Regions from separate parts of the Streptomyces peucetius genome, predicted to be linked through region 3. Evidence: riboswitches for the same ligand, from Rfam matches in the RefSeq annotation. Region 3 holds a riboswitch; each other region holds the start of a gene.

Region 1 (5,796 bases), 1.0 Mb from region 3:
GTCGCTCCCGCGAACGGCATCTCGTCGATGGGTGCGACCCGCACCGGGGCGCCGGGACGCGGCGCGTGGATCATCTTGCCGCCGCCGACGTAGAGCCCGACGTGCGAGATGCCCGAGTAGAAGAACACCAGGTCACCCGGGGCGAGTCGGGAGCGGGGGATCCGTTCGCCGGCGTTGATCTGGGTGTACGTGGTGCGCGGCAGCGAGACGCCGGCGGAGCGCCAGGCGGCCTGGGTGAGGCCGGAGCAGTCGTAGGCGCCGGGGCCCGTCGCGCCCCAGACGTAGGGCTTGCCGAGTGCACCGTACGCGTAGGCGATGGCCTGTGCCGCCCGGCTGTTCGGGGCCCGCAGCGGGCCGCGCGAAGTGCCGGCGCGGTCGGCGGGGGCCGGAGCCGGATCGCCGCTGTTGTACGCGGCGCGCTGTTCGGCGGTGAGCCGGGCCAGGAGCCGCTCGGCGGCCGCGAGTTTGCCGCGGACCGTGGCCTTGTGACGGGCCAGTTCCTTGCGGCGGGCCTCCAGCGTGGCGATCTTCTCGGCGGCCTGTGCCTTGAGGTGGTCCAGGTCCCTCAACTGCCGCTGCACGCCGGCGATCGAGGCGGCCTGCCGTGCGCCGACCCGTTCGGCGCGGGCGGCGCGTTCCAGGTACTCGGCCGGGTCGGAGGTGAGCGCGAGGCGCAGGCCGGGGTCCATGCCGCCGTCACGGTACTGGGCGGTGGCGACCGAACCGAGCGCGTTGCGGGAGGTGTTCAGCCGCTCGGTCCTGCGCGCCGCCTCGTCGCGCAGTGCGTCGAGCGACCTGCGGGCGCCCTCCGTCTGCTCCTTGGCGCCGTTGTACTTCTCGGTGGCGACCTCCGCCTCCTGGTACAGCTTGTCGACTTCGGCCCTGACCTGTGCAGGGGTGGGACGGGGCTCGGCGTGGACCGTGCCCTCGAGCGCGGTGCCGGCCGTCGCGCCGGCGAGCGTGATCGTGACCGCGGTACGCGCGGCCGGCCCGCCGAGCGGGTGCCGCCTTGGTTTCCGGTGGGCTGCCACGAGGGCTTCCACGTCCTTCCGTCGTTCTCTGTCGCCGTACCCTTCGCATCCGGCGGCGGGCCGCTCGGGGGAGCGGTCCGCCGCCGGATCTCCCGGCGGTGGCGGCCGAGTGCCGTCCGGCTGCACGACGGCGGGTGGGGAGTCGGCCACCTGGGGCAGGACGCTAGACGTCACGGTCACGGGGGCGGGGTGAAAGGACCGCAAAGTGCCGAAGATGGACACTTGGGACCGGTTGCTGATCACCCGGTGGTCGTCGTGCGTCCGCATTGCCGTAGCCGGCCGACCGATGCGGCGGAGCGGGCCCACCTGCCCGACGGACGGTGATATGGGGAGGGTTAGGCTCCGGCCATGGACGTACTCACCAATGTCTTCGTCGCCCTGCACATCATCGGTATCGCCTCGCTGCTGGGCGGATTCCTGACCCAGATGAAGGCAATGGGAGAGGGCACGGCCCGCTTCAACCCGGCGATGCTGCACGGCGCGCTGACCATGCTGGTCACGGGCGTGGCGCTGGTGGGTCTGAACCAGGCGGACGACCAGGCGGTGAACAACCTCAAGATCGGCATCAAGCTGGCGGTCCTGGTGGTGATCCTGGGCCTGGTGTACGTCAAGCGGGACGAGGAGAAGGTCGACAAGGCGCTGTTCGGCGCGGTCGGCGGCCTGACCGTGGCCAACGTGTTCATCGCCACCCTCTGGACCTGATCCGCGCGGGACGGACCGGTGCCCGGGCGGCCGCGCCGCCCGGGCACTCGTGCGCCGGGATCAGGCGGGGCGGATGCTCCCGTAGACCGGCATGTAGTAGATGGACTCCTCGCGGACGTTCGTGCCCGGCTTGGGGGCGTGGATCATCTTGCCGTCGCCGATGTAGATGCCGACGTGGCTGATGTCGTCGTAGAAGAAGACCAGGTCGCCCGGGAGCAGATCGGCCGTCGCGACCCGGGTGCCGACCTCCACCTGGTCCCAGGTGGTGCGCGGCAGGTCCACCCCGGCGGCCTTCCACGCGGCCTGGGTGAGGCCGGAGCAGTCGTACGAGCTCGGGCCCGACGCACCCCAGACGTACGGCTTGCCGATCTGGGCGCGGGCGAAGGCGAGCACCTTGTCGGCCTTGGCCGCGTAGGTGCCGTCCTCCGTGCCGGTGCCCGGGTCCGTGGTGCCGGTGTCCGGGGCCGTCTCGCGTTCCTGGCGCTGCCGCTCGGCCTCGGCCTCGGCCCTCGCGCGGGCCTCCGCCTCGGCCTTCTCCTGGGCCTTGCGGCGCGCCTCCTCCTCCTTCTTCCGCTCGATCGCGGCGAGCCGTGCCTTCTCCTCCGCAGTCAGCTTCGACAGCAGGGTGCGTGCCTCGGCGAGCTTGGCCTGCACCGTCTGCTTGCTGGTGCGCAGGGCCTCCTGGGAGTCCGTGAGGGACTCGAGCCGCTTCGTCGCCTCCGCGCGCTCTCTGGCGGCTGCCGCCCGCTCGGTCTCGTACTCGGCGACCGCGGTGCGCTGCTGATCCGTCATCCGGTCCATCAGCTGTGTCTGGTCGAAGTACGCCTGCGGACTGTCCGCGAACATCAGCGCGGCGGTGGGCGTGACGGAACCGGTGCGGTACTGGGCGGCCGCGTAGTTGCCGAGGGCCCGGCGCGACTCGTTCAGCTTTTCGGTGCGCACGGCCGCCTCGTCGAGGAGCCGGTCCACCTCTTGGCGCTTCTCGGCGGTGGCTTCCTTCGCCTTGTTGTACTCCTGCGTGGCGCTGCCCGCCTGCCGGTACAGGTCGTCGACCTTCTTCTGCACCTCTTCGATGCTGGGCTTCGGCTCGGAGGGCGCGGCGGTCGCGCTCTGCGTGGAGAGCAGGGTCACACCGGCGAGGGCTGCCGTCGTGAATCCGACGGCGGGGGACTGCTTTGCGGTTCGGCTGCGGGGCTTGCGATGCGACGCCAAGGCCGGCATCTCCTTCTTCCGTGGACCGCCTACCGGGTTAGCTGTCGGGTTCGGGCGAACGGAAGGCGCCCTACGGACCGAGCGGAACGCGGTCCGATTCACCCCGGTACTGCATGGTGGGTCCCCGGTTCCGAACTCCGTGGACGGGAGGCCGGATTCGGCGCAGGCCGCCCGTTCGGCGTGGTTCGCCGGGAGGGGTGCGGGCCGCCTGGTCGAGCACGCTAGCCAACTCGTGCAGCTGCTGTGAAGGTTGATGTTCGATATGTCCGATACATTTTCGTGACCTTTTCTGCGGCCCGCTCCGGGCCGGGCCCCCGGTCACCGATCGGTCGCCCGGTGGATGTGGGCGGTCACCTACCGTGGCCGCCCCTGGTATCCGCGTGCGGCCACGATTGTCGGTCCGGCCGCCTAGACTCGTTAGGCGATGAGCAGCCTCTTTGACGACAGCTTCCTGGCGGACCTCCAGCCCCGAGCGGACGAGCACCCGCCGCCGCCCGAGGAGCCGGCTCCGGAGCAGATTCCGGACGACCTCTTCCAGGGCGCGTTCGACGTGCCTCCGGCCCGCGACGGGTACTACCGCGACGGCGCGCCGCGCCCCGTCGTGGACCCCGCCGCGCTGCTCGAAGGGCTGAACGAACAGCAGCGCGCCGCTGTCGTGCACACCGGGTCGCCCCTGCTCATCGTGGCCGGCGCCGGCTCCGGCAAGACCCGTGTGCTCACGCACCGCATCGCCCATCTGCTGGGGACGCGCCATGTGCACCCCGGCCAGATACTGGCGATCACCTTCACCAACAAGGCCGCCGGCGAGATGAAGGAGCGCGTCGAGCAGCTGGTGGGTCCGCGTGCGAACGCCATGTGGGTCATGACCTTCCACAGCGCGTGCGTGCGCATCCTGCGCCGCGAGTCGAAGAAGCTGGGCTTCACCTCGTCGTTCTCGATCTACGACGCCGCCGACTCGAAGCGGCTGATGTCGCTGGTCTGCCGCGATCTGGACCTGGACCCGAAGAAGTTCCCGCCGAAGTCCTTCAGCGCCAAGATCTCGAACCTGAAGAACGAGCTGATCGACGAGGAGGCCTTCGCCGACCAGGCTCTTGGGGGTACCTCCCAGGCGGGAGGCTCTGAGGGAGGCTTCGAGAAGACGCTGGCCGAGGCGTACCGGATGTACCAGGCGAGGCTGCGCGAGGCCAACGCGCTGGACTTCGACGACATCATCATGACGACGGTCCATCTCCTCCAGGCGTTCCCGGACGTCGCCGAGCACTACCGGCGCCGCTTCCGGCACGTACTGGTCGACGAGTACCAGGACACCAACCACGCTCAGTACACGCTCGTGCGCGAACTGGTGGGCACCGGTTACGAGGACCTGGACCCGGCCGAGCTGTGCGTCGTCGGTGACGCCGACCAGTCGATCTACGCCTTCCGCGGCGCGACCATCCGCAACATCCTCCAGTTCGAGGAGGACTACCCGGACGCGACCACGATCCTGCTGGAGCAGAACTACCGCTCCACCCAGACGATCCTGTCCGCAGCCAACGCCGTCATCGAGCGCAACGAGTCCCGCCGCCCCAAGAACCTGTGGACGAACGCGGGCGAGGGCGCCCAGATCACCGGCTACGTCGCGGACACCGAGCACGACGAGGCCCAGTTCGTCGCCGACGAGATCGACCGGCTCACCGACCAGGGCGAGGCGAAGGCGGGCGACGTCGCCGTCTTCTACCGCACGAACGCACAGTCGCGTGTGTTCGAGGAGATCTTCATCCGCGTCGGCCTGCCCTACAAGGTCGTCGGCGGTGTGCGCTTCTACGAGCGCAAGGAGGTCCGCGACGTGCTGGCCTATCTGCGCGTCCTCGCCAACCCCGAGGACAACGTCCCGCTGCGCCGCATCCTGAACGTTCCGAAGCGCGGCATCGGCGAGCGCGCGGAGGCGATGGTCGACGCGCTGGCGCTGCGCGAGAAGATCACCTTCCCGCAGGCCCTCAAGCGGGTCGACGAGGCCTACGGCATGGCGGCCCGCTCCGCCAACGCGGTCAAGCGGTTCAACGTGCTGATGGAGGAGCTGCGGACGATCGTCGACTCGGGCGCCGGTCCCGCGGTCGTGCTGGAGGCCGTGTTGGAGCGGACCGGCTACCTCGCCGAGCTGCAGGCGTCCACGGACCCGCAGGACGAGACCCGCATCGAGAACCTCCAGGAACTGGCGGCCGTGGCACTCGAGTTCGAGCAGGAGCGCGGGGACGAGGAGGGCGCCGGCACGCTCGCGGAGTTCCTGGAGAAGGTCGCGCTCGTCGCCGACTCCGACCAGATCCCCGACGAGGACGAGGAGGGCACCGGCGTCATCACGCTGATGACCCTGCACACCGCCAAGGGCCTCGAGTTCCCCGTCGTGTTCCTCACCGGTATGGAGGACGGCGTCTTCCCGCACATGCGGGCGCTGGGGCAGACGAAGGAGCTGGAGGAGGAGCGGCGCCTGGCGTACGTGGGCATCACCCGCGCCCGCGAGCGGCTCTACCTGACCCGCTCGTCGATGCGCAGTGCCTGGGGCCAGCCCTCGTACAACCCGCCCTCGCGGTTCCTCGAGGAGATCCCCGAGCGGCATCTGACCTGGAAGCGGACGGGCCCGATGGCCGCCCCTGCCGGGCCCACGTCCGGCATCGCGTCCTCGTTGTCGTCCGCGCGTTCGCGCGGCGGTGCCTCGGGCTTCGCCACCCGGCGTACGAGCGACAAGCCGGTGATCTCGCTGGCGGTGGGCGACCGGGTCACGCACGACCAGTTCGGCCTGGGGACCGTGATCGAGGTCAAGGGCTCCGGCTCGGAGGCACAGGCGACGATCGACTTCGGGGACGAGAAGCCGAAG
Region 2 (5,796 bases), 2.5 Mb from region 3:
CTCGCACCGCCACCCCGGCGGTCCCGCTCGGAGAGGACGTTTCCGTGCGCAGAAGCGCCAGACCATTCACCGCCCTGCTGGCGGCCCTGACCCTGACGGCCGGGCTCGTCGGTACCGGCGGCTCCGCCGCGGCCCGTACCGCCGATATCCGGCCGGCCGTCGATACATCCGACGTGTCCACGGTCGCGGACACCTACACCTGGAAGAACGTGCGCATCGACGGCGGCGGCTTCGTGCCGGGCATCGTCTTCAACCGCTCGGAGAAGAACCTCGCCTACGCGCGCACCGACATCGGCGGCGCCTACCGCTGGAACCAGGCGGAGAAGGAATGGACCCCACTGCTGGACTGGGTCGACTGGGACAGATGGGGCTGGACGGGCGTGGCGAGCCTCGCCTCCGACGCGGTGGACCCGGACAAGGTGTATGCCGCCGTCGGCACGTACACCAACAGCTGGGACCCGACCAACGGCGCCGTCCTGCGCTCGTCCGACCGCGGCGCGAGCTGGCAGGCCACCACGCTCCCCTTCAAGCTCGGCGGCAACATGCCGGGCCGGGGGATGGGGGAGCGCCTCGCGGTGGACCCGAACAAGAACTCCGTGCTCTACCTGGGCGCTCCCAGCGGCCACGGCCTCTGGCGGTCCACCGATTCCGGCGTGACCTGGTCCGAGGTCACCGCCTTCCCCAACCCGGGGAACTACGCCCAGGACCCCTCCGACACCAGCGGCTACGCCAGTGACAACCAGGGCGTCGTGTGGGTGACCTTCGACGAGCGGTCCGGCAGCGCGGGCAGCGCCACCCAGGACATCTACGTCGGCGTCGCCGACAAGGAGAACACCGTCTACCGCTCGACCGACGGCGGCGCCACCTGGTCCCGGATCGCCGGACAGCCGACCGGATACCTCGCGCACAAGGGCGTCCTCGACTCCGCCACCGGCCATCTCCATCTGGCGCTGAGCGACACCGGCGGCCCGTACGACGGCTCCAAGGGACGCATCGCACGCTACGACACGGCCACAGGGGAGTGGACGGACATCAGCCCGACCGCCGAGGCCGACACCTACTCCGGCTTCAGCGGGCTGAGCGTGGACCGGCAGCGGCCCGGCACCCTGATGGCCACGGCCTACAGCTCCTGGTGGCCCGACACCCAGATCTTCCGCTCCACGGACAGCGGCGCGACCTGGACCAGGGCCTGGGACCACACCAGCTATCCCGACCGTTCCTTCCGCTACACCCAGGACATCTCCTCCGTCCCCTGGCTCTCCTGGGGAGCGAACCCGTCGCCCCCCGAGGTCTCACCCAAGCTCGGCTGGATGACCGAGGCGCTGGAGATCGACCCGTTCGACTCCGACCGGATGATGTACGGCACGGGCGCGACGATCTACGGGACCGAGAACCTGCGGACCTGGGACACCGGCGGGAAGATCCTGATCACGCCGATGGTGAAGGGCCTGGAGGAGACGGCCGTCAACGACCTGGCCAGCCCGCCGTCGGGCGCGCCGCTGCTCAGCGGTCTCCTCGACATCGGTGGCTTCCGTCACACGGATCTCGACGCCGTGCCCGAGATGATGTTCACCGGGCCGAACATGTCGGCGACCACGAGCCTGGATTTCGCGGAGGCCGCACCCGACACCGTCGTACGGGTCGGCAACGCCGACGCCGCCCCGCACATCGCGTTCTCCACGGACAACGGGGCCAATTGGTTCCAGGGCTCGCAGCCGGCCGGCGTGACGGGCGGAGGCACGGTCGCCGCCGCTGCGGACGGCAGCGGCTTCGTCTGGAGCCCGGAGGGCGCGGGGGTGCACCGCACCACCGGCTTCGGCGGCTCGTGGGCCGCGTCCACCGGCATCCCGGCCGGGGCGGTCGTCGAGTCCGACCGGAAGAACCCCAAGAAGTTCTACGGCTTCAAGGACGGGACCTTCTACGTGTCCGCCGACGGCGGCGCCACCTTCACCGCGAGGGCGTCCGGCCTCCCGGCGGAGGGCGATGTCCGCTTCAAGGCGGTTCCGGGTACGGAGGGTGACATCTGGCTCGCGGGCGGCGCGGCGAACGGGACGTACGGCCTGTGGCACTCCACCGACTCCGGCGCGACCTTCACCAAGATCTCCGGCGTGGCGGAGGCGGACGCGGTCGGCTTCGGCAAGGCGGCGGCCGGCGCTTCGTACCGGACGCTCTTCGTCAGCGCGAAGATCGGCGGTGTGCGCGGCATCTTCCGCTCGACGGACGCGGGGGCGAACTGGACGCGGATCAACGACGACGCGCACCAGTGGGGCTGGACCGGCGCGGCGATCACCGGCGACCCGCGGGTCTTCGGCCGGGTGTACGTGGCCACCAACGGGCGCGGCATCATCTACGGCGAGTCGCCGGAGAGTGACGGCGGCGGTGACCCCGGCCCGGGCCCCGAGCCGGATCCGGACCCCGACCCGGAGGAGCCGCCCGCGGACGCCGACTGCACGGTGACGTACGCCGTCACCAACCAGTGGTCGGGCGGGTTCCAGGCCGATGTGACGCTCACCAACACGGGTGCCGCTGCGCTGGACGGCTGGCAGCTGAGCTGGACCTTCCCCGACGGGCAGAAGGTCGGGCAGATGTGGAATGCCACACACCGGCAGGCCGGAGCAGAGGTGACGGCCGGCAACGTCTCCTGGAACGGCAAGGTGGCCGCCGGTGCCTCGGTGGGCTTCGGCTTCACGGGCACCTGGTCGGGCGAGAACGGCGGCCCCGGCGCCTTCACCCTGGGAGGTGAGGCCTGCACCGTCGGCTGAGACGGGTGGCGGACGGCGCCGCGGGGCTCCTGGCATGAACCGGGAGCCTCGCGGCGCTTTGGCAGTGAATGTCCGTTATGAAGGATTTGGCCGAACTGTTCTGAAAGGTGAATTCCGGGCGATTGTTGGGAGTTGGTGCCCTCGAGACGGCGCGACGAGGCAGGCGGTTGCGCAGGCCACTCGTGATGTCAGTCACCTGGCACTCCGCAACGGAAAGGTCACCGGGTCGGCCATTGTCCTTCGTCGGAAAGGGATTTGGGTTTCTTGACGCGGCAATGACAATTGAAATCACCCGGGTATAACCGCTTTTCGGATTATGATCAACAATTCGCCACTTGTTTCGCCGGGTCGCTCTCGCTTACGGTCACCGTCAATCCGGGTGGACCGCCGAATCCTGCCGCCGTCCGGAACCCAGACCGCATCGACTCACGTACGGCAGGAGCGGGGGAACCAGGTAAGTCGCCGAACCGGAATCCGGAACGGCTAGGGGTGAAGTCGCATTCCAGCGGCCGGGCATCTCCAGCCCGAACCCGACAGCTCACCTCGCAGGCGACGGAGAGGAATTCGCCATGCCCGCAAAGGGTAAGCACCGTCGTACCAAGATCCGTTCGTTCACCCGCGGGATCATCGCCGCGAGCACGGGTGGCGCGGCCCTGGCCCTGCCGCTCATGGGCGCCGCCACTGCTCAGGCCGCTCCCGCGGCCCAGCCGGCTGCCGTGGCCGCTCCGGCCGCCGCCGAGAAGTCCATCACCTATTCCGTGGTGGCCGGCGACTCCCTTTCCAAGATCGCCGCCGCCCATTCCGTCGACGGTGGCTGGAAGCAGCTCTACAAGGACAACCGGAAGGCTGTCGGCGACGACCCGTCGCTGATTCACCCGGGCCTGAAGCTGACCATCGGCGCCACCCCGGAGGCCAAGGAAAAGGCCGCCCCCAAGAAGGCCGACCGGGCCGTGGAGGCCGACCGCGCGGACCGCTCCGAGAAGAAGACCACGCTGGCGGCGAAGCCCGCCGCGGCGACAAAGAAGGCCGCTGCCGCCGCGAAGCCGGCCTACGCGGACAACCTCGACGGCTGGATCAAGGAATCGCTGGACATCATGGCCCAGCACGGAATTCCGGGCACCTACGAGGGAATTCACCGCAACATCATGCGTGAGTCCTCCGGCAACCCGCTGGCCATCAACAACTGGGACATCAACGCCATCAACGGCACGCCCTCGAAGGGCCTGCTCCAGGTCATCCAGCCGACTTTCGACGCCTACCACGTCCCCGGCACGTCCTACGACCTGTACGACCCGGTCGCCAACATCACCGCCGCGTGCAACTACGCCGCCGACCGGTACGGCTCGATCGACAACGTGAACGGCCCCTACTAAAAGGGACCGTTGCGACGGCCGGCAGGCCGCAGCACCTCACCGGGCCGGTGCCCGGGACGCCCGGCGGCGCCCCGGACACCGGCCCGAGCCGTGCCGCGTGCGCCTCGGCAGCGCACGAATCCATGTGGCCGTGTGGCCGTGCCGCCATGTGGCCGTGAGCGTCAGCCGCGCACGGCCACATGGAACGCGGACAGCCACAGCACGACCGCCGCCCCCGCCCCGACTACCACGCGCACCGTCTCAGCGGTCGCCCCGGCCACGGCGACCGCCGTGCCGACGACCGCGACCGCCGTCAGAAGGACGGCCGTCCACGTGTACTGCCATTGGTCGAAGAGCCGCGCCAGCGGAAAGAAGTGCAGACCCACCACGAGGCAAATGCCCGGCGGAATCAGCTCCGCGTGACCCGTCGCGTTGGCCACGGCGATCACCGCGAAGACGGCGACGACCTCGAGCGCGTTGACAAGTCCGACCCCTCGATTCCACTTCTCCGGCAGCCGCACGGTCCGGCGGGCCGGCCCCGCGGCCCCGCGGTGGGCCAGGACCACCACCACGCCGGTCAGCACGGCACCGACCACACCGACGGCGACGGCAACCGGCATCACGGCAATGCCGGAACCGGCCGCGAACGCCCACACCAGTGCGAAGACGGCGAGCACGGTGGCCCCGCGACGGCGCAGGTTCTGGGTGAGCGTCAGGCACTCCGTGTCCGTGGTCATGCACGGAGGCTACAGCGATCTTTCGGCCCGTGACCGGTAGTTGGCCACCCGCGTGCGAGGACGGAATGAGTACGAGGACCGGCCGTCCTGAGTACCCGGCCGGATCCGCCGGCACCCCGCCGCTGGTCGAATCGGGTCATGCTCCCCGAAGCCCTCCGCCACCCTCGTGTTCGCAACGCCACCACCGCCGGAACTGCCCTCGCCGTGAGTCTGCTCCCGCTCGCGGTCGGCGTCCTGCTGGCCAAGGTGACGGCCACGGACCCGATGACACCGGTGAACGCGCTGATCACCAGCGGCGGCCACCGCCCCCGCGTCACCCGGGCACAGTGGCGCGGCTGCGGCAGGAGCGCCATGGGCCGCTGCCGCGTGGCGGGAGCCGCGGTCCGCTACCGACCCCGGCGTTGCTCCCCCGCGGCGTGAGACTGCACGGGACGTCTGTCGCGCGCAACGTGATGAGCCGGACATGGACCTGTTTCCGTGTTGCTCGTGGGAAGACGGCCGCTGACAGCATTCCGAGCGTGAGTGAGCCTTTGCCAACCGAGCTGATGAGCAGGTTGGCGAGCTCCTTGGTCAGGGTGCGGGCCACTGAAGAAAGTTCTGCACGTGCGGATCAGGCTCGCCCGTCTCGCGATCAGGGCCCGCAAGCCAGCGGCGCTGCTGCTCACGCCAGTGCACGAAAGGAGCAGTCGCACCCAGAGGGAAGCGTCAGCAAGAGGGCAAACGTCGAACTCGGCTCGCATCATCTTGACCAGGAAGTCGACCACGCCGCAGTCGAAGAGTGCCCATCTGGAGTCGCCATAACGGTCTGTCGACGCCAGGCCAACACCGGCCACTTGTCGGGGTCCGGGTCCAGCATCAGCCAGCCCAACTCGTTGGCACTGCAGCCAGAGCCCCAGGGTCCTACAGCGAGCCTTTGCCAAGCTGGAGGCGGAGCCTGGCAGTTGG
Region 3 (5,796 bases):
CGTCCTGGAGATCGGCTTCGGGATGGGCGAGGCCACCGCACAGATGGCCGCCGACGACCCCGGCACTGGAATCCTCGCGGTCGACGTGCACACCCCCGGCCAGGGCAATCTCCTGGCCCTGGCGGAGCGGAACGGCCTGACCAACATCCGGGTGGCCAACGGCGACGCGATCATCCTGCTGCGGGAGATGCTGCCGCCCCGCTCGCTCGACGGCATACGCGTCTACTTCCCGGACCCGTGGCCCAAGAAGCGGCACCACAAGCGCCGGCTGATCCAGCCGGACTTCCTCACCCTCGCCGCCCAGCGGCTCAAGCCCGGCGCGGTCCTGCACTGCGCGACCGACTGGGAGCCGTACGCCGAGCAGATGCTCGAAGTGCTGTCCGCGCACCCGCACTTCGAGAACACCCGGGACGACGGCGGTTTCGCGCCACGTCCCGCGTTCCGTCCGCTGACCCGCTTCGAGGGCCAGGGCCTCGACAAGGGCCACAAGGTGCACGACCTGCTCTTCCGCCGGGTTCAGCCGCAGGACTGACGGGTGCTCCGGTGCCCGGGATGCGTCTCGCGCCGTCGCCGGTTGTCAGTGCGTCTGGTTAGGGTCGACGGGTGTCCGACTCGTCCGCGCAGCCATCGCAGCACCGCCCGCCCAGCGCCGCGGTGCCGTCGCACCCGGTGCTGCCGGCGTGCCGCCAGGAGCATGTCGACGCGCTGCTCACCGAGGTCCCCGAGCCCGCGCGCCGGCGCTACCGGCCCCTGGCGGCCTCGAGGTTCTGGCGCAGCAGGGCGGTCCGCGCCGGTGCGGTGATCACGCTGCTCGCCCTCTGCGGCCTGGTGATCCTGGTGCTGGTGCGGGAACAGACCGGCACCCACGGGTTCGTGGTCGGCCTGGCTCTGGCGACACTGCCCGTCCCGCTGCTGCTGGCCGCGTTCCGCTGGCTGGACCGGGTCGAGCCAGGCCCCTGGCGGAACCTCCTCTTCGCCTTCGCCTGGGGCGCCTGCGCCGCGGCCCTGATCGCGATCATCGCGAACACGTTCGCGACCCGCTGGATAGCGACGGCGACCGCCGATCCGGCTTCCGCCGACACCATCGGGGCGACGGTCATAGCGCCCGTGGTCGAGGAGAGCGCGAAGGCCGCAGCGATCCTGCTGATCTTCGTCTTCCGCAGACGGGACTTCACCGGACTCGTGGACGGCGTGGTGGTCGCCGGCTTCACCGCCACCGGCTTCGCCTTCACGGAGAACATCCTCTACCTGGGCAGCGCGTTCGACGAGGACCAGTCGACGGGCACCTCCGGCTTCGCGTCGGTGACCGCCGCGACCTTCTTCGTACGGGTCGTGATGTCACCGTTCGCCCATCCGCTCTTCACCGTGCTCACGGGCCTCGGCTTCGGTGTCGCCGCGCTCGGCGCGCGCCACCACCGGCGTCTGCGGCGTATCGCCCTGCCGCTCCTGGGTCTTGCCCTCGCGATGGGCATGCACGCCCTGTGGAACGGCTCGGCGTCGATGCTCGGCCCGTGGGGCTTCTACGCGGTGTACGGGGCGTTCATGGTGCCGGCGTTCGGGCTGCTCACCTGGCTGACGATATGGACCCGCCAGCGCGAGCTGCGCACGATATCCGACGAGCTCCCCGCCTATGCCGCGGCGGGCTGGATGCCGGCGTCCGAGCCGCGCGCCCTTTCGTCGATGCGCGCCCGCACGCTGGCGCGTGACTTCGCCCGGCGCACGTACGGCCCGGCCGCCGGCCACGCGGTGTCGGAGTACGAGGCGTTCGCGACGTCACTGGCCTTTCTGCGCCGCCGGGCACACCGGGGCGCGGCGGACCCGGACTTCGCGGAGCGCGAGCAGGAACTGCTGCACCACCTGTGGCAGCGCAGACAGGTGGCGGGTCCGTCACTGGCGTACGCGGCCCGGGCGACGAGCCGGGTGCCGGTGCCGCCGCCGTACCGGAACTACGGCGGCTACAACCCGTACCGCTACTGACCCGCGTCGGCGGCCGCGACAGCGCGGACGCCCCATCGGCGGCGGGTGCCCGGGCACAGCCCGGCAGCCCTGGCGTCGGGGGGTGCGGCAGGAATGCCGGAGACATGGAGATGCCCGGCACGGAGAAGCGCATGGGAGAGCATGCGGAGCCCCGTACCGGGCAGGGATCAGATCGTGAGGCCCTTGCCGCGCAGCCAGGCCATCGGGTCGATGCCGGAGCCGCCCGCGGTGTGCACCTCGAGGTGCAGATGGGGCCCGGTGACGTTGCCGGTGGCGCCGACACGCCCGATCGTCTCGCCGGTGGTGACCTTCTGGCCCGCGCTCGCCGTCATGGACGACAGGTGGGCGTACAGGACCTCGGTGCCGTCGTCGAGTTCGAGGACGATGCGGTAGCCGTACGAGCCGGACCACCCCGCGGACTTGACCGTGCCGCTGTGCACGGCCTTGACCGGGGTGCCGGTCGGGGCGGCGAAGTCCAGGCCGGTGTGCTGGCCGGAGGACCACATGGAGCCGGACTCGCCGAAGGTGGAGGTGATCGTGTACGAGGAGGTGGGCAGGGAGAAGCTCCTCGCGAGCTCGGCGAGACGCTCGGCCTCCGCCTTGGCCCGGGCGGCCTCTTCCGCCTTGCGCTTCTCTTCCGCGGCCTTGGCCTCTGCCTCGCTCTGCTGCTTTTCCGCAGCGGCCGCGGCCTGTTCGGCGGCGGCCTTCTCCGCGGCGGCCTTGGCCTCCGCGTCCGCGGCGGCCTGCTGCTGCTCGGCCTGCGCGAGGATGCGGGCCCGCAACGCCTCGCCCGCGCCCGTCGCCCGGGCGGAGCCGTCGCCACCGTCGGCCACCGTGGTCGCGGCGGTCAGCGGGGCGGTGTTCACGTCCGCCGCGGCGTCGGAATCCGAGTCGTCGGACACCAACGAGCCCACGCCCGGCAGGGACTTGGCGTCGGGAAGATTGTCCGTGATGGCGTCGGGAAGGGAAATGGAGACCGCCGGCTTGTCCTGCGCGGTGGCTATGCCACCCGCGCCGACCGCGGCGATCACACCGACGCCGAGCACCGTGGAGCTGCGGGCGAGTCCGCCGCGCTGCTTGATGACACGGTGCCGGCCGCGCACCGGGCGGATGGACTCCTCTGTGGGATTCCATTCCTCCCAGGTCCGCTCGGGTGCGTCGTCACCGATGCGTTCGGACGCGAAGCGGGCCTCTGGGGCAGGCATGTTGGACGCCACGAAGGCGTTCTCCTTCCTTCCTTCTCGCCTACCGGGTTAGCTGACGGGTTCGGAGCAGGAAGGTCTCCTACGGGCGCCTCGACCGCGGACTGAGCGGCAAAAGGTGCCCGATTCACCCCAATTGGTGGTTCCCCGGTTCCCTTGCGGGATTCGGCGCGTGCGCGCGGTGCCGCCTCTGACGACGGCTGGGACGACCGCGCTGCGTTATCGAACGTTAATAGACGGCGGGGCCGGATTCCAAGCTGTTCCGACTGATCATTAGCGATTTCGACGGGGACTTAACGTGACAGAGGCACTCAGAATCGGGCGACTTGATCAAACATCGGACAGAGACCTTTTCCTGACGGTGTGTCAAATGTTATGCGGAGAGGTGCCCTTGGGTCACAGGCCGTAAGGACGACCGAGGCCGGCCCGCGGGTCGAGGCGCCGACGGCGCGCGGGCCGGTTGACGCGCGGGCCGAGGGCCGACGGGCGGTCCGACGACACGCGGGCCGGCGGCTGACGGACGGTCCGACGGCCCTCGGGAAGAGGACGACATCCGCTTCCGCCGTCGGCTCAGACCGCCGGAGGAACCACCGGCACAATCCTGCGCCGCTCCGGCTGGCCCCGAGCCGGACGGCCGACGGCCAGCAGAGCCATGTCGTCGTTCGAGCCGCCGCCGGTGTACCGGCGTACGTCGTCGACGAGTGCGTCCAGCAGCTCCCCCGGCCCCGGGAAGAGCCGCCCGGTGAGCCGTTCCACCGGGTCGTAGAAGACGCCGCGGTCGTCGCGCGCCTCCGTCACCCCGTCCGTGTAGAGCAGCAGCGTCGCCCCGTCGGGCAGCGGATACTCCGCCGCCCGGTCCGGCCACTCCCCCAGATCACCCATGCCGAGCGGCAGCGCCGCCTGCGGCGGACGGAGCACGTCCAGCCCCCCGTCGGCATGCAGCACCAGCGGCTCCGGATGCCCCCGGTTCACCAGCCGCACCAGCGGACGGCCGCGGGGAATCTCGCCCAGCACGGCCGTGGTGAAGCCCTCCACCGCGTCCAGGCCCTCGCGCCGGTCCCCCTCCCGCTTGAGCGCGCGCTCCAGCCGCTGCCCCACACCCTCGAGCGAGCGCTCCTGCTCCGCGGCCTCGCGGAACGCGCCGATGACGACCGCCACGGTCGCCACCGCCCCCAGCCCCTTGCCCCGGACGTCGCCCACGAGGAGCCGCACACCGTGCGGGGTGTCCTGCACCGCGAACAGGTCGCCGCCGATGAAGGCGCCCTCCTGCGCCGCCTCGTACCGGGCGGCGATGTGCAGGCCGCCGATCCGCTCGGCCGGCGCGGGCAGCACGGCCCGCTGCGCGGTCTCGGCGATCACCCGCGCCGAGGCCAGCTGCTCGCCTCTGCGCTGTACGACCCTGTTGATGACCAGGGCCAGAGCGGCGACGGTGAGCACCGTGGTGGTCTCGGTGGCCGCGGTGATCTGCGCGGCGGTCCCGTTGTAGACGTGCATGCCGCTCACCCCCAGGATCGCGGCGACACCCATGAGCAGGGTCGCCACGAACGAGACGAGAGGGGCGGCGAGAAGGGGCGCGGCGGCGAAGAGCGGCACCGCGGTGAAACGAGGCGGTGTCAGCATGTCGAAGACCACCCCTGCGACGATCATCGCGACGGGCAGGGCACGCACGAACCACGGGGCCCGACGCGCGCCGCCTTCATCCCGCCGCTGCTGTCCCAAAGGTGGTCTCTCCTGCCGGGTCCGCTGACGGCTGCGGACAGTACCGCGCCCACCTCAGGCTCGGCGCCGACGCGCCGTGCAGCCACTTCCCATCGCCCAACCGGGCGAATGCCGAGGCGACCGGAAAAGCCACCGGCCCGATGGTCGATCTCCAGGATCGACCATCGGGCCGGTGTCATCAGTAGCGGGGACAGGATTTGAACCTGCGACCTCTGGGTTATGAGCCCAGCGAGCTACCGAGCTGCTCCACCCCGCGTCGGTGAACACAACCTTACGCCATCCGGAGCAAGATCAACTCCACTTTTTCCGCGAGGCCGCCTCGATCCGGTCACACCGCCCCGCCGCCGTTCGTCATACATCCGGACAGCCGAGGACGACGAGGGGACAGAACGACGATGGACGACCACGACTTCCTGGCCGAGCGCTTCGAGACGCACCGTACGCAACTGCGCGCGGTCGCCTACCGAATGCTCGGCTCGCTGAGCGAGGCGGACGACGCCGTCCAGGAGGCGTGGCTCCGGCTCAGCCGCAGCGACTCCGAGGCGATCGACAATCTGGGCGGCTGGCTGACCACCGTGGTGGGCCGGGTCTGCCTCGACATGCTGCGCTCGCGTACGTCGCGCCGCGAGGAACCGATGGATGTGCGCCTGCCGGAACCGATCGTGAGCGGCGTGGACACCGTCGACCCGGAGCACCAGGCGCTGCTCGCCGACTCGGTCGGTCTCGCGCTCCTCGTCGTACTGGAGACCCTGGCGCCCGCGGAGCGGCTGGCGTTCGTGCTGCACGACATGTTCGCGGTGCCCTTCGAGGAGATCGCGCCCGTCGTCGGCCGCACACCGGCGGCCACCCGTCAGCTGGCCAGCCGCGCACGGCGCCGGATCCAGGGCTCCACCCCCGT

What was found. A riboswitch is a leader RNA that binds a small molecule or an ion and turns the genes downstream of it on or off. The one in region 3 is predicted to bind cyclic di-AMP.
Region 1: linked by a shared signal. The riboswitch ahead of OGH68_RS22285 (C40 family peptidase) and the one ahead of OGH68_RS17285 (M23 family metallopeptidase) in region 3 are both predicted to bind cyclic di-AMP.
Region 2: linked by a shared signal. The riboswitch ahead of OGH68_RS28550 (LysM peptidoglycan-binding domain-containing protein) and the one ahead of OGH68_RS17285 (M23 family metallopeptidase) in region 3 are both predicted to bind cyclic di-AMP.

The regions. Positions count from the first base shown of each region.
Region 1 covers NZ_CP107567.1:4,808,459-4,814,254, forward strand. Annotated here, with positions in the region: gene OGH68_RS22275 (NlpC/P60 family protein) at 1-1,031, opposite strand, end outside; gene OGH68_RS22280 (hypothetical protein) at 1,380-1,733, shown strand; gene OGH68_RS22285 (C40 family peptidase) at 1,794-2,954, opposite strand; cyclic di-AMP (ydaO/yuaA leader) riboswitch at 2,956-3,118, opposite strand; gene pcrA (DNA helicase PcrA) at 3,370-5,796, shown strand, end outside.
Region 2 covers NZ_CP107567.1:6,280,985-6,286,780, forward strand. Annotated here, with positions in the region: gene OGH68_RS28545 (cellulose binding domain-containing protein) at 45-2,762, shown strand; cyclic di-AMP (ydaO/yuaA leader) riboswitch at 3,172-3,327, shown strand; gene OGH68_RS28550 (LysM peptidoglycan-binding domain-containing protein) at 3,332-4,135, shown strand; gene OGH68_RS28555 (hypothetical protein) at 4,297-4,851, opposite strand; gene OGH68_RS28560 (hypothetical protein) at 4,990-5,271, shown strand.
Region 3 covers NZ_CP107567.1:3,776,790-3,782,585, forward strand. Annotated here, with positions in the region: gene trmB (tRNA (guanosine(46)-N7)-methyltransferase TrmB) at 1-532, shown strand, start outside; gene OGH68_RS17280 (PrsW family intramembrane metalloprotease) at 604-1,977, shown strand; gene OGH68_RS17285 (M23 family metallopeptidase) at 2,145-3,194, opposite strand; cyclic di-AMP (ydaO/yuaA leader) riboswitch at 3,205-3,360, opposite strand; gene OGH68_RS17290 (PP2C family protein-serine/threonine phosphatase) at 3,750-4,898, opposite strand; tRNA gene OGH68_RS17295 (tRNA-Met) at 5,081-5,154, opposite strand; gene sigJ (RNA polymerase sigma factor SigJ) at 5,294-5,796, shown strand, end outside.